Regions from separate parts of the Paraburkholderia sp. SARCC-3016 genome, predicted to be linked through region 1. Evidence: riboswitches for the same ligand, from Rfam matches in the RefSeq annotation. Region 1 holds a riboswitch; the other holds the start of a gene.
What was found. A riboswitch is a leader RNA that binds a small molecule or an ion and turns the genes downstream of it on or off. The one in region 1 is predicted to bind thiamine pyrophosphate.
Positions count from the first base shown of each region.

Region 2: another riboswitch for thiamine pyrophosphate. It lies ahead of thiC (phosphomethylpyrimidine synthase ThiC); the one in region 1 lies ahead of QYH69_RS22790 (FAD-dependent oxidoreductase).

Region 1 is NZ_JAVHZD010000023.1:82,942-94,636, forward strand. Features, by position in the region: gene thiE (thiamine phosphate synthase) at 1-538, opposite strand, end outside; gene QYH69_RS22780 (thiazole synthase) at 535-1,359, opposite strand; gene thiS (sulfur carrier protein ThiS) at 1,591-1,788, opposite strand; gene QYH69_RS22790 (FAD-dependent oxidoreductase) at 1,836-2,984, opposite strand; TPP riboswitch at 3,243-3,352, opposite strand; gene QYH69_RS22800 (ABC transporter ATP-binding protein/permease) at 3,775-5,508, shown strand; gene QYH69_RS22805 (D-amino acid dehydrogenase) at 5,590-6,861, shown strand; gene thpR (RNA 2',3'-cyclic phosphodiesterase) at 6,988-7,605, opposite strand; gene QYH69_RS22815 (glutamate synthase subunit beta) at 7,891-9,357, opposite strand; gene QYH69_RS22820 (glutamate synthase-related protein) at 9,484-11,695, opposite strand, start outside.
Region 2 is NZ_JAVHZD010000018.1:125,630-137,324, reverse strand. Features, by position in the region: gene QYH69_RS19360 (EamA family transporter) at 1-578, opposite strand, end outside; gene QYH69_RS19355 (pentapeptide MXKDX repeat protein) at 858-1,139, opposite strand; gene QYH69_RS19350 (molybdopterin-dependent oxidoreductase) at 1,234-2,010, opposite strand; gene QYH69_RS19345 (cytochrome b/b6 domain-containing protein) at 2,029-2,703, opposite strand; TPP riboswitch at 3,029-3,188, shown strand; gene thiC (phosphomethylpyrimidine synthase ThiC) at 3,277-5,223, shown strand; gene QYH69_RS19335 (glycine zipper 2TM domain-containing protein) at 5,514-5,726, shown strand; gene QYH69_RS19330 (hypothetical protein) at 5,955-6,419, shown strand; gene QYH69_RS19325 (L-lactate permease) at 6,742-8,340, shown strand; gene QYH69_RS19320 (DMT family transporter) at 8,551-9,552, shown strand; gene bamC (outer membrane protein assembly factor BamC) at 9,694-10,968, opposite strand; gene QYH69_RS19310 (DUF2844 domain-containing protein) at 11,300-11,695, shown strand, end outside.

The sequences.
Region 1 (11,695 bases):
TCGGCAGCACCGGGTACAGGCCGAGGTCGTGCGGACACGGCGCGAACGGCTGCGACGGCGCGGCCGGCAAGCCGGCGACGCGCGGGAAATGGGCGATGTCGGTCGGCCACGCGTCGTTGGCGCGCTTTTCGTCGCCGTCGCGCCACGCGAGCGCGAGCACGAGCGCGTCGTGCGGGTCGAAGCCGCAATCGAGGAACGCCGCAAGCGCGGCGAGCCAATCTTCAGCCAGTTGCCCTTCGAGCCGGTAGCGCTCGCCGCCGAGATGCAGCGTCGCGCCGTTTTTACCCGCTTCGATCACGCCCGCCCCTTGCACGAGCCAGCGCGCGATCTGCTCGCCGTATTGCTGATGCTGCTCGTCGGCGACGACGATCAGATCGTCGCCGTTCGGCGCATCGGGCGCGGTCAGGCAGATGCGCCACGGTGCGTGCGTCGGCGGCCAGTCGCCGAGACGCGCGCGAATCCGTTCGGCGGCTTCCGTCAGTTCGTCGGCGGGCGGCCAGAAGAGGTCGCGGCCCGTCAGCTTCAGTGTGTCGGTCATGCCGCGGCGCTCCCATCCTGGTGCCAGAACGGCATGCCGACGACAGGCGTGCTCGCATGCGCGGTCTCGCGCTCGGCCATCGGCCCCGCGAGATACGCGGTGCGGCCCGCTTCGACGCCGAGCGCGAATGCGCGCGCCATCGTCTCCGGATGCGTGGCCTGCGACACGGCCGTGTTCAGCAGCACGCCGTCGAAGCCCCATTCCATCACCTGGCTTGCATGCGACGGCACGCCGAGCCCCGCATCGACGATCAGCGGAACATCGGGCAGCCGCTCGCGCAGCACGCGCAAGCCGTACGGATTGACGAGGCCCTTGCCCGTGCCGATCGGCGCGCCCCACGGCATCAGCGCTTCGCAGCCCGCGTCGAGCAGGCGCCGGCCGATCACGAGATCTTCGGTGCAGTACGGCAGCACCTTGAAGCCATCCTTCACGAGCTTCGCGGCGGCGTCGATCAGGCCGACCGGGTCGGGCTGCAGCGTGTAGTCGTCGCCGATCAGTTCGAGCTTGATCCAGTCGGTTTCGAAGACTTCGCGCGCCATCTGCGCGGTCGTGATCACTTCGCCGACCGTCTGACAACCGGCCGTATTCGGCAGCAACGGCACGGCATGGCGCTTGAGCAGATCGAAGAAACCCGCCTGCGCGCCGCCCTCGTTCATCTGCCGGCGCAATGCGACGGTGACCATGCCGGGCCGCGCCGCTTCGATCGAATCGGAAAGCGATTGCAGCGACGGATAGCGCGACGTGCCGAGCAGCACGCGGCTCGCGAAAGTCTCGCCGTACAGCGTGAGCGCGTCGGCGGGCGCGGCTTGAGTGGAAGTCATCAGTCAGTCCTTGCCTGTGGCAGTTGCCTGGTTGCCTTGGGTCGTTGCCTTGGGTCGTTGCCTTGGGTCGTTGCCTTGGGTCGTTGCCTTGGGTCGTTGCCTTGGGTCGTTGCCCTGTATCTCGTGTGTTGCTTGCGATCTGTCGTGCCTGCAACGCCTGTGAAGCATGTCGCGCGCGATGCGGCGGATGCGCGGCTGCCCTCGTCGCTGCGGCGGCTGCAGCGGCAAAACTCAGCCGCCTGCCACCGGATGCACGACGTCGAGCCGGTCGCCGCTGTGCAGTGCACGCGCCGCATGCTGCTTGCGCGCAACGAAATCGCCGTTCAAGGCGACCGCGAATGGCGGCTGCGCGCCAAACGCGGCAAGCGCATCGGCAACCGTCGCGCCTTCCGGCAACGACAGCGGCTTCTGGTTGATTTGAATGTCCATAATCGTGTGTCTCAATGTTTGTCGAGGCGCGCGTCTCTCGAACGTGCTCACGCAGACTCGCGCGCCGCATCGCGCAGCGTCGGACGATCGACGTGGAACAGCTCGTTCCAGCGCGACTGCCGGCGCCAGCCGGCGAATCCATCGATGTCGGCGAAGGCGCCGTCGGCAAGCGCGAGCGCGGCACGCACCGCTTCGTTCGCCACTTCCGGCGCGATCATGTAACCGTGCCGGTACAGGCCGTTCACGCGCAACGTCTGCCCACCGTCCCAGACGATGGCCGGGCGATGATCCGGCAAAGTCGGCCGGCACTGCGAGTTCAACTCCAGAATGCGCGCTTCGCCGAAGCCCGGATGCACGGAAAACGCGGCGCTCAACAATTCGAGCGCCGAACGCACGCTGACCGGCGACATGTCTTCGCCTTCCACTTCAGTCGCGCCGATCACGTACAAGTCGTTCTGCTTCGGCGCGATATACAGCGGGTAACGCGGATGCAGCAGCCGTACCGGGCGCGCAAGTCCGATGCCCGGCGCGTGCACGCGCGCGACTTCGCCGCGGATGCCGCGCAGCGTCGGCAACACCGGTTTCGCGCCGAGGCCGCGGCAATCGATCGTGATGCGCGCGGCGGGCAACTCGCGGTCGTCGACCGCCGTGTTCCAATGCGTCTCGACGCCGCGCGCCGCGAGCCCTGCAGCGAGCGCGGCAAGCACCTGCCGGTTGTCGAGCTGCCCTTCGTGCGGCAGCAGCCAGCCTTGCGTGAAGCGGCCTGCGAGCGCCGGCTCGGCCGCGTTGATCTGCGCGCCGGACAACGCGAGCAAACCGCCCTCGAGCAGTTCGGCCGGTGCATTCGCGCGCAGCCGCCGCTCGAACAGCGGCGCCTCGCTGCGGTCGCCGTGATGCCAGACGACGAGCGTGCCGTTGCGCTGGAAGAACACCGGCTCCGGCAATTCGGCGACGATGCGCGGCCAGGCCTCGAGCGACGCGGCACCGAGCCGCGTGATCAGCAACTCCGCGCTGGCCGCCTCGGCGAGCGGAGCAAGCATCGCGGCCGCGACCCACGCCGCCGACTGCGTGCCAGCCGCGTCGCCGCGCTCATACAGCGCGACGCGGCGGCCCGCGCCGGCCAGCCGCCACGCGACGAGCCGTCCGCACAAGCCGCCGCCGATCACGGCGAAATCGGGCACGGCGCCACGCCGCACGCCGGCCTGCGAAGCGGGGGTCTCGCGCGCCGTCATGCCGACTGCTCCTTGCGCAGCGCAGCAATACCGTGCGTGCCGCGTCGAGCGCCATGCGTGCAGAACAAACAAAGAACTGAAGATTGAGCGGTCATCGGATCCTTTCCGTACGGCAACGAAACGCACGTACCCAAGGACGAAACACGCGGAGGCGGCTGCGGATGCAGAGGCAGGAGAACCCGCCGGCAACCGCCTTCCAGATGAAAGGCCGCGCGGCAGGAAACGAAAGACTTCGAAACTTCCCGCGCCGGTATTACCCGGATCGGGTGCGAAGGGTCTCTCTCAGCCTCGCCGCGACGTGTGTCCGCGCCAAAGCACCCCTGTTTCGTCGAGGTCATTAGACCATAAAAGGCTCGTCGCGAAAACCCGCGGGATGACGAGCCCGTGTATGCGACACCCATGCGCCGCCGCACGGAGACCGTACGCGGGACGATGCGCGGGGGACGTACGAGACTGTACGCGGCCTGGCGAATTCGATATGAGCCGTCCTGGCGCCTCTGACATAATGCGCGACACGCAGTCGGTATGGAGAGCGGCGCCCGGGCCGGAACCGTCCGGGCCACAGCCGCGTCGGATCGCCGATGCACGGCATCGGGCACGCGATTAAGCTCCGGTTAAGCCGTGGCCGCGACAATCGCGCGTCGATGAACGACCGGCGAACGCGTCGCTCTACGCCCGTCGTGCTGCCCCTGCGCATCGCGACGACTTGCTTCTACCCGACGCCGCTTCAAAGACAGCGCTTCAAAGGACAGATATGGCCGAAAACCCGAACAGCTCCGCGGACATCACCGCGTGGGGTCTCATCAAGCCCTACTGGGTGTCCGAGGACCGATGGCGCGCATGGGGCCTGCTCGTGCTCGTCATCGCGATGAATATGACGATGGTGGCCGCCAACGTCTGGTTCAACCGCTGGCAAGGCATCTTTTTCGATGCAATCCAGCAATACAACTACCCGGTTTTCAAGCATTCGCTGCTGCAGTTCACGGTCATCGCGCTCGCGCTGATTCTGCTCGGTTCCTATCGCACGTACTTTCGCCAGATGCTCGAATTCCGCTGGCGGCAATGGCTCACCACGAAGTATCTGAACGAATGGCTCGGCGACGACGCCTACTACCGCATCGAACGCGACCGTCTCGCGGACAACCCCGACCAGCGGGTTTCGGCGGACCTGCAAGGCCTCGCGAGCACGACACTGAACCTGTCCCTCGGGCTGCTCTCGACCACGGTCACGCTGTTCTCGTTCATCGTCATCCTGTGGAACCTGTCGGGCGCGCTTGCGTTCCACGTGTTCGGCACCGAGATCTCGATTCCCGGTTACATGGTGTGGGTCGCGATGATCTACGCGGCGATCGGTTCGTGGATCACGCACAAGGTCAACCACCCGCTCGTGTCGATCAACTATCAGCAGCAGCGTGTCGAAGCAGACTTCCGTTTCGCGCTGATCCGGATTCGCGAGAACGCCGACCAGATCGCGCTGTACAAGGGCGAGCCGGCCGAAGAGAAATCGCTGCAAGGGGTGTTCGGCCATATCCGCGATAACTGGCGGCTCGTCATGCGTTTCACGCGGCGCTTCAATATCGTCGTGATCAGCTATTCGCAGCTTGCGATCGTGTTCCCGTACATCGCGGCCGCGCCCAAGTATTTTTCGAAGAGCATCACGCTTGGCGTTTATCAGCAATTGACGAGCGCATTCGGCACGGTCAGCGATTCGTTCTCGTGGTTCATCAACAATTACGATTCGCTCGCCGAGTGGCGCGCTACCGTCAACCGTCTGCGGGAATTCCATCGCGTGATGAAAGACCAGCATCTGCATGAATCGGTGGTCGGCGGCACGGCGCACGGCGGCATCAATACGCATCTGACCGACACGCAGGTGCTCGACGTGAAGGAGCTCGTGCTCAAACGTCCGGACGGGCAACCGATCGCGTCGATCGGCTCGTTCAGGATCGCGCCGAAATCGCGCTGGCTCGTGCGCGGTCCGTCAGGCGCGGGCAAGAGCACGCTGCTGCGTGCGCTCGCGGGCTTGTGGCCGTTCGGCGAAGGCACGATCGAAGCGCCAGCCGGCGCGAAGCTGCTGTTCATTCCGCAGCGCAGCTATCTGCCGATCGGTACGTTAAAGGGCGCGCTCTGCTACCCGTCGCTCGACGACGCGTTCACCGACGAAGCGTGCCGCGACGTGCTGACCGTGTGCCGGCTACCCGATCTCGCGACGCGTCTGGCCGAGTCCGCGCACTGGGAACGCACGCTGTCGCCGGGCGAACAGCAGCGCGTCGCCGCAGCGCGCGCGCTGCTGCAAAAGCCCGACTTCCTGTTCCTCGACGAAGCGACGAGCGCGCTCGACCCTGACAACGAAGCCGCGATCTATACGGCGCTGACCGAACGGCTTGCCGATGCGGCGATCGTCAGCGTCGCGCATCGCAAGACGCTCGAGGCATTCCACGACCAGACGCTCTATGTCGAGCGCGCGGTCGAGCGCGAGGCCGCGTAGCCAAAGCGCACGTCGCGTTAGCGTTCAAAGCGAGGCCGCTCGCGCAAGCGGCTCCGGCCGTCTGATGGTACTTTCGCGTGCATGAAGACGATCGTTCTCGGCGCCGGCGTGATCGGCGTCGCCACAGCTTTTTATCTGCGCGAGCGCGGCTGCGATGTGACTGTCGTCGAACGCGAAACCGACGTTGCGCTCGAGACGAGTTTCGGCAATGCGGGCGTGATCGCGCCCGGCTACGTGACGCCATGGGCCGCGCCCGGCATGCCGGCGAAAATCCTCAGGCATCTGTTCAACCGCGCGTCGCCGTTCGTCTTCCGCCCGACGTTCGACCCCGCGCAATGGCGGTGGATCGGCCGGTGGCTGCGCGAATGCCAGCTCGAACGATTCCGTGCGAACAAACAGCGGATGCAGCGCATCGCGTACTACAGCCGCGCATGTCTGCATGAATTTCGCGCTGCGCATCCGTTTGAATACCGGCGTAGCCACGGCTATCTGCAACTGTTTCGCAGCGGCTACGACCTCGAACTCGCGCAGCCCGCGCTGGCGATGCTGCGCGACTCAGGCGTCGCGTATCGCGAACTGAGCGGCGCGCAATGCGCGTCTGTCGAGCCGGGGTTGCGCTGGGCACGCAAGCCGCCGCACGCGGGCCTTTACCTGCCCGACGACGAAGCCGGCGACTGCGCCATCTTCACACGTGAATTGCGCGCGATTTGCGAGCGCCAAGGCGTGCGCTTCCGTTTCGATACGCGCGCGGCCGCACTCGACGCGCGAGGCGGCGCGGTGCGCGGCGTGCATATCGAGAGCGCGCACGGCAGCGAGACGCTTGCCGCAAACGCGGTGGTCGTCGCGGCCGGCGTCGACAGCGCCGCGCTGCTCGAGCCGCTTGGCGTACCGGCGCCGCTTTATCCGGTCAAAGGCTATTCGGCGACGCTGCAGATCATCGACGACCAGAAAGCGCCACGCGCGGCGCTGATGGATGAAGCGCTGAAAACCGCGATCACGCGGCTCGGACCCAATCTGCGTATCGCCGGCACCGCGGAGCTCGGCGACCGGCAGGCGACGCTGCGCGAACAGTCGCTGCGCACGCTGATGAAAGTGCTCGACGACTGGTTTCCTCATGCAAGCGTGCCGTCGTCCGCGCAGTTCTGGGTCGGGCGCCGGCCGATGACGCCCGATGGCGCGCCGCTGCTGGGCGCCTCGGGCATCGATCGTCTGTGGCTCAACATCGGGCATGGGTCGACGGGCTGGGCGATGTCGCTCGGCTCGGCGCGCGTCGTGGCGGATCTGGTAGCGCAGAAGCAGCCGGAGATCGATCTCGAGGGACTGACGATCGCGCGATATCGTCATCGCGGGTGAAGCACGGCCGGCCGTCGACGGGCGTCGCATGGGGTCTCCCGTGCGTCCTGAGCGTCCTGAGCGTCCTGAGCGTCCTGAGCGTCCTGAGCGTCCTGAGCGTCCTATGCATCCGTGCGTCGCGCGCATCTACGCGTCGATCACCGGCACGCTTGCCAGCGCGCGATAACGCGCGCCGGTGCGCGCCAGCGTGCTCGAATAAAGGGTCAACGATTCGAAACGCGCGAGCAGATCGTCTTTTAGCTCGGGCGCGTGGCCCGCGGCCGGCGCATCGCGACGGAAGCGTCCGAGCGTCACATGCGGCCGGAAAGCGCGCGCGTCGACCGGCAGGCCGAGATCGATCATCAAGGTACGGATGCGCCAGTCGAGCGCGACGAATTCGTCGGACATCGCGAGCATCGCCACCGTGAGCCGCGGATGCGACGCGCGCGGCCAGTGCTCGATGCGCTTGACAGGCGTGGGCCTCAGTGGAATGGTCTGCGGCGCGAGAGCGTCGATGAGCGCGGCGCCGAGTTCGTGCGTCAGAGCGCCGATAAACGTGACGGTCAGATGCAACTGATCGTATGGCACGCGACGCGCGGCTGCCGCAATCGGCACTGCGGCGAGCGCATCGCGCGTGGCGGCGTCGGGTTCGAGCGCGATGAAGCAGCGCTGCCAGCCTTGCGTCGCGTTTCGCCCGGCGTCGCCGGCCGGGTTTTCCGGCGCGGCGTCGCTGCCGTTCCCGGTCGATCGATTGTGTCGATGCATCGCTTGGGCTCTGCGCGTGCGGCGCGGCGAAGTCATCGTCGCATTATGGCCAGGGCGGAACAAATCGGACAACCGGCAACTGCGCGCGCCCCAAAAGAAAGCCGGGTCGCCCTTGCGGACGCCCGGCCTCCGGAGCGTGGTTCGAAGGTCTCATGGCCTTCGAGTCATGGCCCTGTCCCGCACTTGTCGTCTCCACCTCTTCCTGCAAATTCGCTGCATCGTAGCCGAGGCTTCGTCACGTCGAATCGGCGCCGGCCCACGAAGACGTTCAGCTGTCTCGCGCAGTTAGCGCGGCAACTCCGAACTTCCCATCAGATACGCGTCGACCGAACGCGCGCACTGCCGCCCTTCGCGAATCGCCCACACGACGAGCGACTGCCCGCGGCGCATATCGCCAGCCGTAAACACCTTGTCGACCGACGTGTAATACGCTTTGTCGCCTTCGGTCGATGCACGCACGTTGCCGCGCGCATCCTTGTCGACGCCGAACGCTTCGAGCACCGGCGAGACCGGCTGCGTGAAGCCCATCGCGAGCAGCACGAGGTCGGCCTTCATTTCGAATTCGGAGCCCGGCACTTCCTGCATCTTGCCGTCCTTCCACTCGACGCGCGCCGCAATCAGCTTCTCGACCTTGCCGTTCTTGCCTTCGAAGCGCTTCGTCGCGACCGCCCAATCGCGCTCGCAGCCTTCCTCGTGCGACGACGACGTGCGCAGCTTGACCGGCCAGTACGGCCACACGAGCGGCTTGTTCTCTTCTTCGGGCGGCTGCGGCAACAGTTCGAACTGCGCGACGTCCTTCGCGCCATGTCGGTTCGACGTGCCGACGCAGTCCGAGCCCGTATCGCCGCCGCCGATCACGACGACGTGCTTGCCCTTCGCGAGAATCTGGTCCGCGACCTTATCGCCCGCGTTGACCTTGTTCTGCTGCGGCAAAAACTCCATCGCGTAGTGAATGCCGGCGAGCTCGCGCCCCGGCACCGGCAGATCGCGCGGCGTTTCCGAACCGCCCGCGATCACGACTGCGTCGAACTGATCCTTCAGTTCGTCGGGCGTCACCGTTTCCTTCGCGGTATTGCCGATGTGCGCGGGCAGCGCGTCCTTGCCGACGAACACATTCGCGCGGAACGTCACGCCTTCCGCTTCCATCTGACGCATGCGGCGATCGATGAGCCATTTCTCGAGCTTGAAGTCGGGAATGCCGTAGCGCAGCAGGCCGCCGATGCGATCGTTCTTTTCGAACACCGTCACATCGTGACCCGCACGCGCGAGCTGTTGCGCAACCGCGAGGCCCGCCGGGCCCGAGCCGATCACCGCGACTTTCTTGCCGGTCTTGTGTTTCGGCGGCTGCGGCGCGACCCAGCCCTCGGCCCACGCCTTGTCGATAATCGCGTGCTCGATCGACTTGATGCCGACCGGGTCGTCGTTGATGCCGAGCGTGCAGGCCGCTTCGCACGGCGCCGGGCAGATGCGGCCCGTGAACTCGGGGAAGTTGTTCGTCGAGTGCAGCACTTCGATCGCGTTCTTCCAGTCCTGGCGGAACACCAGATCGTTGAAATCCGGAATGATGTTGTTGACCGGGCAGCCGTTGTTGCAGAACGGAATACCGCAGTCCATGCAGCGCGCGCCTTGAATCTTTGCGTCTTCGTCGGTCAGTGCCGCGACGAATTCCTTGTAGTGCTTCACACGCGTGAGCGGAGCTTCGTACGCCTCGTGGCGGCGTTCGAACTCGAGAAAACCGGTTGCCTTGCCCATGTGGTTCTCTTGTCTATCCAATTCGGTGGGGATCGGCACCCGCCGTCGCATTCAAACGATGCGAGCGGCGGGTGCGCGTCTGGTTTGTTTTGCTACAGGCCTCGTGCCCTACGGCGTCGCGTCGAATCAGGCTGCGAGCACTTCCTTGCTGGCCTTCTTCGCGCCCAGTTCGCCAAGCGCACGCTTGTACTCGGTCGGGAAGACCTTCACGAACTGGCGGCGCGCCGCGTCCCAGTTCTCGAGCAGCGCTTTCGCACGCGGCGAGCCGGTGAACTGGAAGTGACGCTCGACGAGACCCTTCAGCAGCGCTTCGTCGGTCTGGCCCGCGTGCCACAGCGCCTTGTCGACCGTGCGCTCCTGCTCGACCTGCTGCAGCACCGGATCGAGCGCGACCATCGAGCGGTTGCACTTGCCCGCGAACGTGCCGTCGGGGTCGTACACATACGCGAGGCCGCCCGACATGCCGGCCGCGAAATTGCGGCCCGTCTCGCCGAGCACGACGACCGTGCCGCCCGTCATGTACTCGCAGCCGTGGTCGCCCGTGCCTTCGACGACCGCCGTCGCGCCCGAGTTACGCACGCAGAAGCGCTCGCCCGCAACGCCGCGGAAGAACGCTTCGCCTTCGATCGCGCCGTACATCACCGTGTTGCCGCAGATGATGTTTTCCTCGGACTTGCCGCGGAAGTCGTTGGTCGGACGGATGATGATGCGGCCGCCCGACAGGCCCTTGCCGACGTAGTCGTTGCCGTCGCCGACGAGATCGAGCGTCACGCCCTTGGCAAGGAACGCGCCGAAGCTCTGGCCCGCCGTGCCCTTCAACTGTATGTGCACCGTGTCGTCGGGCAGACCGTCGTGGCCGTACTTCTTCGCGATCGTGCCGGACAGCATCGCGCCGACCGTACGGTTCACGTTGCGCACCGGCTGGATGAACGACACGTGCTCGCCCTTCTCGATCGCGGCCTTGGCCTTTTCGATCAACGTGTGATCGAGCGCGCGCTCGAGGCCGTGGTCCTGCGATTCGACATGCAGACGCGCGACATCGGCCGGCACTTCCGGTTGATAGAACACGCGCGAAAAATCGAGGCCCCTCGCCTTCCAGTGCTCGATGCCCTTTTTCATGTCGAGCAGATCCGCGCGGCCGATCAGGTCGTCGAACCTGCGCAAGCCCAGTTGCGCCATGATTTCGCGCACTTCTTCGGCGACGAAGAAGAAGAAGTTCACGACGTGCTCGGGCTGGCCCTTGAACTTCGCACGCAGCACCGGATCCTGCGTCGCAACGCCGACCGGGCACGTGTTCAGATGACACTTGCGCATCATGATGCAGCCTTCGACGACGAGCGGCGCCGTCGCGAAGCCGAATTCGTCCGCGCCGAGCAGCGCGCCGATCACGACGTCGCGGCCTGTCTTCATCTGGCCGTCGGCCTGCACGCGGATCCGGCCGCGCAGACGGTTCAGCACGAGTGTTTGCTGGGTTTCGGCAAGACCGAGTTCCCACGGCGTGCCCGCGTGCTTGATCGACGACAGCGGCGATGCGCCGGTGCCGCCGTCATGGCCCGCGATCACGACGTGATCGGCCTTCGCCTTCGCCACGCCCGCCGCAACGGTGCCGACGCCGCTTTCCGACACGAGCTTCACCGACACGCTCGACGACGGATTCACGTTCTTCAGATCGTGAATCAGCTGTGCGAGGTCTTCGATCGAATAGATGTCGTGGTGCGGCGGCGGCGAAATAAGGCCGACGCCCGGCACCGAATAGCGCAGTTTGCCGATGTACTCGGACACCTTGTGACCCGGCAACTGACCGCCTTCGCCCGGCTTCGCGCCCTGCGCCATCTTGATCTGGATCTGGTCGGCCGACGCGAGATACTCGGCCGTCACGCCGAAGCGGCCCGATGCGACCTGCTTGATCTTCGAGCGCAGCGAATCGCCGTCCTTCAGCGCAATGTCGACGATCACTTCGTCGCCGATCACCGATTTCATCGTGTCGCCGTTCTTGATCGGGATGCCGCGCAGTTCGTTGCGATAGCGCTTTTCGTCCTCGCCGCCTTCGCCCGTGTTCGACTTGCCGCCGATGCGGTTCATCGCGACCGCGAGGGTCGCGTGCGCTTCGGTGGAGATCGAGCCGAGCGACATCGCGCCGGTTGCAAAACGCTTGACGATCTCCTTCGCCGGTTCGACTTCGTCGAGCGGAATCGCGCGCATCGGGTCGACCTTGAACTCGAAGAGGCCGCGGAACGTCATGTGGCGCTTCGTCTGGTCGTTGATCAGATGTGCGTATTCCTTGTACGTCTGGTACGAGTTGCTGCGCGCGGAGTGCTGCAACTTCGCGATCGCGTCG
Region 2 (11,695 bases), on a different contig from region 1:
GTCGACAGAAACAGATCGGACGGCAGCGTCAGGCGGCCGGCCAGATGGGCACCGCCTGCCCAGAAGAGCGCGCCGCAAAGAATCGCGAGGCTGCCGCCGGCAGAGCCCGGCGACGTATCGCCATGACTGAGGATCATGATGCCGATCAGCCCGAGGCCGACCGCGAACCACTCGCCGCGCGCAATGCGGCGCCCCGCCACCGCGGCGATCACGGTGGCGAACAGCGGCACCGTCGCGACCATCACGGCCGCCGTGCCGGTGCCGACCGTGCGCATTCCGTAGGCGAGCATGCCGCTCGACAGCCCGACGAGCATCGTGCCGACCAGCGCCGCATTGCGCACCTGCTCGAGACTCGGCAGCGACGGACGCCGACGGATTGCGAAGACGAACAGGCCGATGCCGGCGAAAAAGTTTCGCAGGCCCGACATCAGAAGCGGCGGAAACGAACCGAGCGCGACGTGCACGCACAGATAGGTCGAGCCCCAGACCAGATAGACGACCGCGAGCGCAAGCGCAATGCGGCCGCCTCTCGATCCCGGCAAACGGAAGGGAAAGCGCGCAGGCAGATTTACGCGCATGAACGCCGCCTGCCGCTGCCGGTCGTCGCTCGCGCCGGACCACGATGGTCGGGCAGCAATACGGCGGGGCACGCCGCGCAAACGGGCGCGGCGGCGGCAAGACGGACGGGGCGGAAACGCATGGCAGTGGAGCGATAGATGGGCGTGTAAAACGACGCCCCGCAATTATGCAGTAACCGCTCCGCTTGCCGGCGAAATCGTGGCGGCGCACTCGTAACGAAACGTTCGCGCGCCGTGCCGCCCGCCGACGCGCTGTTCCGGTTCCGGTTGCCCGGCGGTTTATTGGCTCATCGCACCCGACGCTTCGTGGCTCATCGCGTCGCCCTTCTTCATGCTGTCGTGCTTCATTTTGTCTTTCGAACCCGACTTCGCCATCTTGTCGTGGGACATCGCATCCTTCGACATCGAGTCTTTCGACATCTTGTCGTGGGACATTGCGTCCTTCGACATCGAGTCCTTCGACATCGCATCGTTCGACATCGCGCCGCTTGCCTGTGCGAAAGCGGCCGTGCCCGTTACGAGGAAGGCTGCTGCCATTGCTGCCATTGCGAATTTCTTCATGATTGACTCCGTGTGTGTGTACTTCCATGAACCGGCGTTGCCGGGTGCCTTCCGAGGCTGCTGCTGCAAGCCATCGCGCGAGCAATGACGCGCATCAGCTGCCTCCGAACCAGTTGTACCCCTGGTCGGTCCAATAGCCGCCGGGGTACTTATTCGTGACGAAAATCTCGACGATGTGCTTCGGGTTCTTGTAGCCGAGCTTGGTCGGCATCCGCAGCTTCATCGGGAAGCCGTATTTGGCCGGCAGACGCTCGCCGTCGTAGTCGAACGTGAGCAGCGTCTGCGGATGCAGCGCGGTGGGCATGTCGATGCTTTCGTAGTAGTCGTCCGCGCATTTGAAGCCAACGTACTTCGCGCTCGTATCGGCGCCGACGCGCTTGAGGAAATCGCCGAACGACGTGCCGCCCCAGCGGCCGATCGCGCTCCAGCCTTCCACGCAGATATGCCGCGTGATCTGTTCCTCGTGCGGCAGCGCGACGAGTTCGGGCAACGTCCACGTCCGCTTGCCGGTGACGAGGCCGCTCAACTGCAGACGGTACGACGCTTCGTCGACGTGCGGCACCTGGTCGACGCCGTAGTACGCATTGAATGGGAACGGCCGCGTGATCTGCGCTTCCGTGTAGGTCGGCGCAAGCTGCGTCGGACTGAACAGCAACGCCTGCGCGCTATCGTTGAGCCGCGACACCGCCATGAGAAACTTGTTGACCGAATCGTCGTCGGTCAGCGAACAGCCGGTCAGCATCGACAGGCCGCCCAACGTCAGCAACTGCTTGCCGAAGAGGCGCCGCGACGGCATCGTGAGTTCGCGATGGGCATCCTGCAAAATGGACTGGCGGTCGAGTTTGCTCGCGGGTTTGAGTTTGTCGTTCATCACCTTCTCCTGTTCTTCTCAGCGACCACGCAGCATGGCGATCAGCGAGCGCGGCACGAGCGCCACCATCGCGAGGTGCACGACGATAAATGCCGCCATCAACGCCATCGCGCAGAAGTGCACGACGCGCGCGTTGTCGTAGCCGCCCATCAGATCGCGCAACAGCGGGAATTGCACCGACTTCCAGATCGCGAGCCCCGACAGCACGAGCACGATCAGATCGCAGATCACGAACAGATACGCGAACTTCTGCACCGCGTTGTAATGCGAGAGGTCCGCGTGCGACAGCTTGCCGGTCAGCGCGGCGACGAAGTCGCGCAGGATTGCGCGCGGCGACAGCGGAAAGAACTTGCGCAGCAGACGTCCGCTCGCGACGTTGAGCGCGAGATAGACGATGCCGTTGAACACGAGCAGCCACATGCCCGCGAAGTGCCACTGCAGCGCGCCGCCGAGCCAGCCGCCCAGGGTCAGGTTCGGCGGAATCTCGAAGCCGTGAAATACCGGCGACGCGTCGTAGATGCGCCAGCCCGACAGCATCATGACAATCGCGGCAAGCGCATTGAGCCAGTGCCCGATGCGTACCCAGCGCGGGTGAATCGTCCGCGAGCCCGCGACGGGCGGCGGCGCGGCATCCGCGTCAGCGGGGGCTTGCGGATCGCCCGGTCGGGCGGCAAGCTTCGCGAAAGGTTGCATGACAGACTCCGTTATTCAGTTGATGGACGTTTGTCGAAGCGCCGCCGCCGATATGACAGCCGCGCACGAATTTTTTTTCTTCGGGATGAATCACGCCGGTCAGGAGGGAGGGCGAAGCGCCCCGTTATCTTCGACGTGCCTGTCAAGATTGTAGTAGTCAACCCGGCTCTCGCCAGCCGTACAAAGGTATGGGGCGACTAACACCTGTATCGACAGTTGCCAAGCAGCACCAAGCCAGGTTATCTTGTCCGCTGCTAACGCGGGGGTCCTGCGTTACGCATCGTTGTCCGCTGGATCCGGCCTGATTGTTCGGGCGAACTGCTGGGGCTAACCGCGGGGGCTAACCGCGCAGTAAGCGCCCGGTAAGCGCCCGGTAAGCGCGCCTTTAACCGGTTCCGCAGACAATATCGCGTAGCGTGGGTGAGAAATACCCTTTGAACCTGATCTGGATAATGCCAGCGCAGGGAAGCGTTCGGGTTTCGCCCTTCAGTTGCAAGCCTCTCGCGAACCCGTCCCACTTCCTCTCGTCTCCCGTGTAGCGCAACCAGAAGCGGTCCGCCACAGGAGAGCCACGTGAACGCCAACCCGAAATTCATTTCCGCCGAAGCGCATGTCGATGCGGCTGCCGTCGAGCCGCTGCCGAATTCGCGCAAGGTCTACGTCACCGGGTCGCAGCCCGATATTCGCGTGCCGATGCGCGAGATTACGCAAGCCGACACGCCGACCGGTTTCGGCGGCGAGAAGAATCCGCCGATCTACGTCTACGACACGTCGGGCCCGTACACGGACCCCGACGCGCGCATCGACATCCGCGCGGGCCTGCCTGCGCTGCGCCAGCGCTGGATCGAAGCGCGCGGCGACACCGTAGCGCTCGACGGCCTGTCGAGCGATTACGGCCGCGAGCGCGCAGCCGACCCGGCCACCGCGCAACTGCGCTTCCCGGGTCTGCACCGCACGCCGCGCCGCGCGGCGGCCGGCGCGAACGTGTCGCAAATGCACTATGCAAGGAAAGGCATTGTCACGCCCGAGATGGAATACATCGCGATTCGCGAGAACCAGCGGCGCGCCGAATATATCGAAAGCCTGCGTGCGAGCGGCCCGACCGGCGCCAAGCTGGCCGACATGATGGGCCGCCAGCATCCGGGCCAGGCGTTCGGCGCGACCGCATTCGGCGCAGCGGCGTCCGGCACGAATGCACTGAACGAAATCACGCCCGAGTTCGTGCGCGAAGAAGTCGCGCGCGGCCGCGCGATCATTCCGGCCAACATCAATCACCCGGAAAGCGAGCCGATGATCATCGGCCGCAACTTCCTCGTGAAGGTCAACGCGAATATCGGCAACTCGGCTGTCACGTCGTCGATCGGCGAGGAAGTCGACAAGATGACGTGGGCGATCCGCTGGGGCGGCGACACGGTCATGGATCTGTCGACCGGCAAGCACATTCATGAGACGCGCGAATGGATCATCCGCAATAGCCCGGTGCCGATCGGCACGGTGCCGATCTACCAGGCGCTCGAGAAGGTCAACGGCAAGGCCGAGGAACTGACGTGGGAAATCTTCCGCGACACGCTGATCGAGCAGGCCGAACAGGGCGTCGACTACTTCACGATTCATGCGGGCGTGCGGCTGCAATACGTGCCGCTCACGGCCAACCGCATGACCGGCATCGTGTCGCGCGGCGGGTCGATCATGGCGAAGTGGTGTCTTGCGCATCATCGCGAGTCGTTCCTCTATGAGCACTTCGAGGACATCTGCGAGATCATGAAAGCCTACGACGTAAGCTTCTCGCTCGGCGACGGCCTGCGCCCCGGCTCGATCTACGACGCGAACGACGAAGCCCAGCTCGGCGAGCTGAAGACGCTCGGCGAACTCACGCAGATCGCGTGGAAGCACGACGTGCAAACGATGATCGAAGGTCCGGGCCATGTGCCGATGCAGCTGATCAAGGAGAACATGGACCTGCAGCTCGACTGGTGCAAGGAAGCGCCGTTCTACACGCTCGGACCGCTCACGACCGATATCGCGCCGGGCTACGATCACATCACGTCGGGCATCGGCGCGGCGATGATCGGCTGGTTCGGCACCGCGATGCTGTGCTACGTCACGCCGAAGGAACACCTCGGCCTGCCGAACAAGGACGACGTGAAGGAAGGCATCATCACGTACAAGCTCGCGGCGCACGCAGCCGATCTGGCAAAAGGTCATCCGGGCGCGCAGGTGCGCGACAACGCGCTTTCGAAGGCGCGCTTCGAATTCCGCTGGGAAGACCAGTTCAACCTTGGTCTCGATCCGGACAAGGCGCGCGAATTCCACGATGAAACCTTGCCGAAAGACTCCGCTAAAGTCGCGCACTTCTGTTCGATGTGCGGCCCTCACTTCTGCTCGATGAAAATCACGCAGGACGTGCGCGAGTTCGCCGCGCAACAGGGTGTCAGCGACGACGAAGCGCTGCGCAAAGGCATGGAAGTGAAGGCCGTCGAATTCGTGAAGAGCGGCGCCGAGATTTATCAGCGGCAGTAAAAGCGCCTTGTCGCAGGCCATCACGCTCGCGCATCACGCAAACTTTCCGCGATGCGCGTGAAGCCAAGCCCGCCGTGCTTCCGCGCGCGCGGGTTTTTTTGCGCCTGACGCGGCCAGGCCTCGGGTTCGCTGCAAGATTCGGGCCGCAGCGAAACATTTGATTACCGAACGGACACTTTGCTGACAAGCCCATACAAATCGAAACCGCACCCGGCGATACCATGATGCGTGAGGGGTTCAAGGCTACGGACGGCTCGTAGCCCGCCCGTTCAAGAATAAGGAGCGAGATCATGAAAGCGTTGAAGCGAATCGGAGCGTGTACGGTGATCGCGGTTTTCGTCGCGGGTCTGTCGGCGTGCGGTGGCATGTCGCGACAGGGTCGCGATACCGCGGTCGGCGCCGGTGTCGGCGCGGCGGCCGGCGCGGCTATCGGCGGCACGGGTCTGTCGACGGTCGGTGGCGCTGCGGCTGGCGGCCTGATCGGTCACGAAGTGGGCAAGTAACCTGTAAACATCGGCGACAATGGTCCACCAGCCGACGTCGCCAACCGGCTGCGCGAGCGTGCGAAGTGAGTTACGCGTGAAGTCACGCGTCGCGATGTTTTGCAACGCTGTGAAATATGCAGTAACCACTTTGCAACGCGCGCGTTGCACCGCTGACGTAAGCTCCTCGCATCGTTCGAACGCGCGCCATGGCGGCATGGCGTCGCGAGGCCGTATCAGGAGCACCTCATGAACCACTCATCCGCCGCGGCTCGCGTGAGCGGCACTACTGCTGTCGCCCTCGGCTTATCGGTCCTATCGGGCTGCTATTACGTCGGCCCCTACCCATACGGTTCTTACGGCGCAGCGCCCTATCCCGCCGCTTATGCAACGCAAGGAACGGCGCAAGGCACACCGGACGTTGCGCAAGGCGACGAATCAAACAACCCATACGTTGCACCTGCCGGTCCCGACGACCAGGCGGCCAGCTCGCAGTTCGATCCGAACGCACAACAGGCCCCGCAAGCGCCACCGCCCGATGCAGCTTATGCGCCTGCGCCAGTCGTGGCTGCACCTGCCTACTATCCCGTTTATCCTGCCTATCCCGCATACTATCCGCCGTACGGCTACGGCGGCCCGGGCTGGTGGGGACCGGGCGTCTCGCTCAACTTCGGCTTCTACGGTCACTACGGCCACTATGGCCATCATCACTAGCCGATGTTGGCGGCACCGCGCACATCCTTCCAAATGCCCCGCATCAACCATTCATTTTAATTACCAAGGAATAGTGGTCGACGTGAAGTGTTGACCTCTTCTGGCGAACTTCGCGAGGTCGACGCGCGCTTCGAGGTTGTTTCCCTATTGACTGCATTCGCGCGCGCTCTATCCTTGCGGTTGCCACTGCTACGCCTGCTTAAAAAAGGGGAACCGCGTTCGCGCGGCGCCATCTTCATCCGTACTGCTCGCCCTCGATTCGCCATGCGATGCGCGGTAAAGCCAGAGCCATGTCGAGTCGAACAACAAAGAAGGAGACGTGATGTTTCACCAGCTGTTGACGCCTATTGGTAATTCGCTGTTCCCGTCGTTCATCGTCGCTGCTCTACCCATCATCGTCGTACTCGTCCTGCTCGGCTGGGCTCGCCGCCCCGCATGGCAAGCTTCGCTCGCGGGCCTGATCGTCGGCCTCGCGGTCGCGATCTTCGTGTGGCAGTTTCCGGTCGGGCTCGCGATCAATTCGGTCGTCGCGGGCGCCGTGTTCGCCGTCTGGCCCGTCATGTGGATCGTGGTGACCGCGATCCTGCTGTACAACATCGCGGTGCGCTCGGGCCGCTTCGCGGCTTTCCGCATGTGGATGATCGATCACCTGCCCAACGACCGGCGCATCGTGCTCGTCGTGATCGGCTTCTCGTTCGGCGCGCTGCTCGAAGGCATCTCGGGGTTCGGCACGCCGATCGCGATCACGAGTTCGCTGCTCATCATGATGGGCTTCCCGACGCTCGAAGCGCTGACCTTCACGCTGATCTTCAACACCGCGCCCGTCGCGTTCGGCGCGCTCGGCGTACCGATCACGGTGCTCGGCGCAGTCACGCACCTGCCTGCCGATACGCTCGGCAAGATGGTCGGCCGTCAGTTGCCGTTCTTCGCGTTCCTGCTGCCGTTCTATGTGATGGCCGTGTATGCGGGCTTCCGCAAGATGGCCGCGATCTGGCCGGTGCTGCTGGTGGCCGGTGGCAGCTTTGCGCTGACGCAGTTCGTCACGTCGAACTACATCAACTACAGCCTGACCGACGTGCTGTCGTCGCTCGTGTCGCTGGTCGTCACGATTCTCTTTCTGCGTGTCTGGCGCCCCGCGCCCGATCCGGAATTCGCGATCAACGTCGATCGCGCGAGCGAAGTGCGCAGCGAGATCAGCGGCATTCAGGGCTGGTATCCGTGGCTGATCGTCTCGGCAGTCGTGATCATCTGGACCGTCGCGAAGGTCTTCCTGATCGGCGACGTCAAGGTGCCATGGCCGGGTCTCGACAAGGCGGTCTACATCACGCTGTATAACCAGCCGTATGGCGCGATCTGGGACTTCCAGCCGCTCGCAACCGGCACCGCGATTCTCGTCGCGGCGATCATCACGTCGTTCGTCGTCGGCCTGAAGCCGTCGGAGTTCGGCCGCGCGGTCGTCGACACGTGGGTGCAGACGCGCATCGCGATCTTCACGGTCGCGACGATCGTCGGTCTCGCGTATCTGATGAACTACTCGGGCCTCAACTACACGCTGGGTCTCGGCGTTGCGTCGGTCGGCGCGTTCTTCCCGCTCGTGTCGGCGTTCCTCGGCTGGGTCGCGGTGTTCCTGTCGGGCAGCGATACGTCAGGCAATGCGCTGTTCGGCAACCTGCAGGTAGTCGCCGCCAATCAGCTGGGGCTGCATCCGGTGCTGATGGCCGCGACCAACTCGTCGGGCGGCGTGATGGGCAAGATGATTTCGCCGCAAAACATCTCGACCGGTGTCGCGACAACAGAACTGAAAGGCAAGGAAGGCGTCGTCTTCGCGAAGACCTTCAAGCACTCCATCATCCTCACGATCGTGCTCGGCATTCTTGTCTGGCTGCAGCAGAATTACCTGCAAGGGATGATTCCGCATTGATCGATTGATCGATTGATCGACTGATCGCAGCAGACCGCGCCGCGCGCGCGGTTGTCTGAAGTGATCGCCTGACGGGCGGCGCCGCTAAAGCGCCGCCCGTTTTCATATGTGCCGCGCCACGCGCAGGGCGCGTTATCTACTTCCATTCCCCTTCCTGTTTCTTGCTATTTCATTCCATCGTGAACCGTCGCGCTTACCCCCGGTGATACCATGCGTGCGCGTCGCGACTCAACTGCGCGCGACGTCCCGCCCATGACTCCAGTCAATATCGTTCAACTGTTGATCCTCGCCGCGCTATGGGGCGCATCGTTTCTGTTCATTCGCATCGGCGTGGCCGATTTCGGCGTCGCGCCGTTGATGGCGCTGCGCGTCGGCATCGGTGCATTGTTTCTCGTCGTCGTACTGATTATCCGGCGGCCGTTGCGTGCGTCGATCGATACGCTCAGGCAGCGTGCGTGGCCGCTCGCCGTGGTCGGCGTGCTCAATTCAGCCGCGCCGTTCTGCCTGTTCGCCTATGCCGAGCTCACGCTCTCCGCCGGCGTGACGTCGGTCATCAATGCGACGACGCCGCTATGGGGCGCGCTCGTCGCGTTCGCGTGGCTCAAGGACCGGCTCAACGCGCTGCGCAGCGTCGGCCTCGCGATCGGCTTTGCCGGTGTGCTGATGCTGGTCTGGGACCAGATCGTCGCGCCCGGCGCGGGCAGCGCCGCGACGCCCGCGACAACGGCGCTCGCCGCCGCCGCGGCGCTCGGCGCGACGCTTCTGTACGGCATCGCCGCGAGCTATACGAAGCGGCATCTGATGGGCGTCGATGCGTTGAGCGTCGCAACCGGCACGATGATCGGCGCGACCATCGTGCTGCTGCCGTTCGCAATCGCACAATGGCCGGCCGCGCCGGTTACGCTGCACGCGTGGGCATCGATACTCGGGCTCGGCATCGGCTGCACCGGTATCGCCTATATGCTGTTCTTCCATCTGATCGCGGTCGCCGGTCCCGCGCGCGCGATCACCGTGACGTTCGTGATTCCGGTGTTCGGCATCTTGTGGGGCGCCCTCTTTCTCGGCGAGCGCGTGTCGGCCGGCATGCTCGCGGGCTGCGCGGTGATACTCGTCGGCACCGCGCTTGCAACCGGTGTCGTCAAGCGCATTCCAGGTTCAGGTGCACGCGCTGGCAGAAACGCCGCAGCCGCTGCCGCCGCCGACAAACATTGATTCGATGCACCGGCGCCGCATAAGGCGCCGGGAAAGACGAGCCGCAAACAGAAAAGCCGCGAGGACGAACATCGTCTCGCGGCTTTGTGCTTTCCGTGGACCGCCGTTGCGGCGGCCCGTGCCGATCAATGACCGCGGCAATCAGTGCAGCTGATCGACCATCAGCGACATGATCTGCTTCGCCTGCGACGACGTATCGACCGTGCCCTTGTCGTCGATGACGGCAACACGCGTCTGGTTCGGCGTAATCGCACGCACGTTCACACGATATTGCTTTGCGACTTTCTCTTTGCGGCCGTGGAAAACCTGGCTCCAGAAGCCCTGCTCGGCGGAGCTCATGTCTTTCGGATCGACGTAGCGGACGAAGTAGATGCCCTTTGTACGGTCGCGATCGTCGACCGTGAAGTTGCTGCGATCGAGCGCGAGGCCGACGCGCAACCACGCGCGATCGTACGGTTCGCCAAGCATCAGTTCGGCGTTCGAGTACTGCGCGGTCGGACCGGCACTGGCGGCGCCGTTCGCCGCGCGTTCTTCGGCCGTCGGCGTTTGCGCGGCCAGCGCGACGTTTTGCGCGGCCGTGGCTGCTGCAGCGGAGTTCGCGGCGGTCGGGCCTGCGATCGACGCGGCGCCGGGCGCCGTTTGCGAGCCGGCCGGCGACAGCGCGACATTCTGGATCTCGCCGCCGCCCGCCGTGCCGGACGGGTTCGCGCGCGCCTGTGCCTGCACGAGCGACGCCATCAGACGCTTCAGGTATTCGGCCTCGAGCGCCGGATCGTTCGGCTTCACGGCCCACGTGCTCGAATCGTTGTTCGCGCCGGTCAGCTGTTCGCGCAGCCCCTTCTGACTCACGAATACATACGTGCCGCCGTTCGGCGCCGCCTCGAGACGCGTGCGGTACTTGTTGCGCTCGGCAGTCACATACGAATTGCCCAGCGCTTTTGTCAGCGTGCTGCGGATCAGACCGTCGTTGATTGCCGGATGGGTTTCGTTCCAGTCCGTTTCCATCACGTTGCGCTTACGGTCGTCGACGACCAGCAGAAAGCCCTGTTCCTGCCAGAAGCGGCGCACTTGGGGCCACACCTGATCGGGCGATTCGTTGTCGACGACGAGCCAGCTTTCGGTGCCATCGCGCTGGATATGCATGTTGGAGACGGCCGGCACGACCGCCGTATCAGGCGGCGCCGAGCTTTGCACCTGCTGCAGCGCGGACAGGGACGTCTGGCCGCTTTGCGGCGGCAGCGAACGCTGATCGGCAGTCTCGTCGATCATGTTCGGCGGGACGGCGAGCGACACTTCCTTCGATTTCTGGTCGCTTTTGTAGTCGATTTTGGTCGGCGACGACGTGCCGCAGCCGGCGACCAGACCGCCTGCCATCAGCAATGCTGCAAACCGCTTGGTGAGACGAAGATCAGTCATGTTCGGGGAATCCTTCCGCTACGCCACGGCAGTATCCGTGGATCAACCCGCTATTTTACCGGTCCGGCGACCCCGATGGCAAAAACCGGGGCGGCCGGCTCGCGTTCGGCGCGCAAGCGCACCGAAATTTAACACTCGGCAAGGTTTTCGCCGACATTCGAGCAAACCATCGAATTTGAGATAAGTCTATTGTTTTGTCTGGAAATTTCGGGCGCGCCGCATACCTAATTTTGAGATCGAAACCACGCGTTATCCCGCGCAGTTGATGGGCCGGACAAACGTGGTGCTATCTTGAATTAACGGTCCCCATAAAGTTAGGAAACCTAGCCAAATGAATTTCGCGATAACTCTGCGCATCATGCGCCGCGGCGTCGTGCTCGCGGCTGGTTCGGCGGCAATCCTGATCGCGGCGCCCGCCCGCGCGCAACTCGGCGGCACGATGCCCGCCACCGCGCAGGCCGGCAGCGCGGCCGTCGCGAACCATCTGGCCGACGCCAGCATCCGGATACGCGCGTGGACCGACGAAGGCGGCACGACGATCCACGAATACGCAACCGGCGACGGACTGATCTTCGCCTACACGTGGGAAGGCCCGACGATGCCCAACCTCGACGGGTTGCTCGGCCGGTACAGCGGATCTTATCGCGCGAAAGCGGCCGAGCTTGCCGGCTCGCGAGCCAGCCTGCACGCGTCGCGCGTCGTGCAGCCCGACGTGATCGTCGATTCC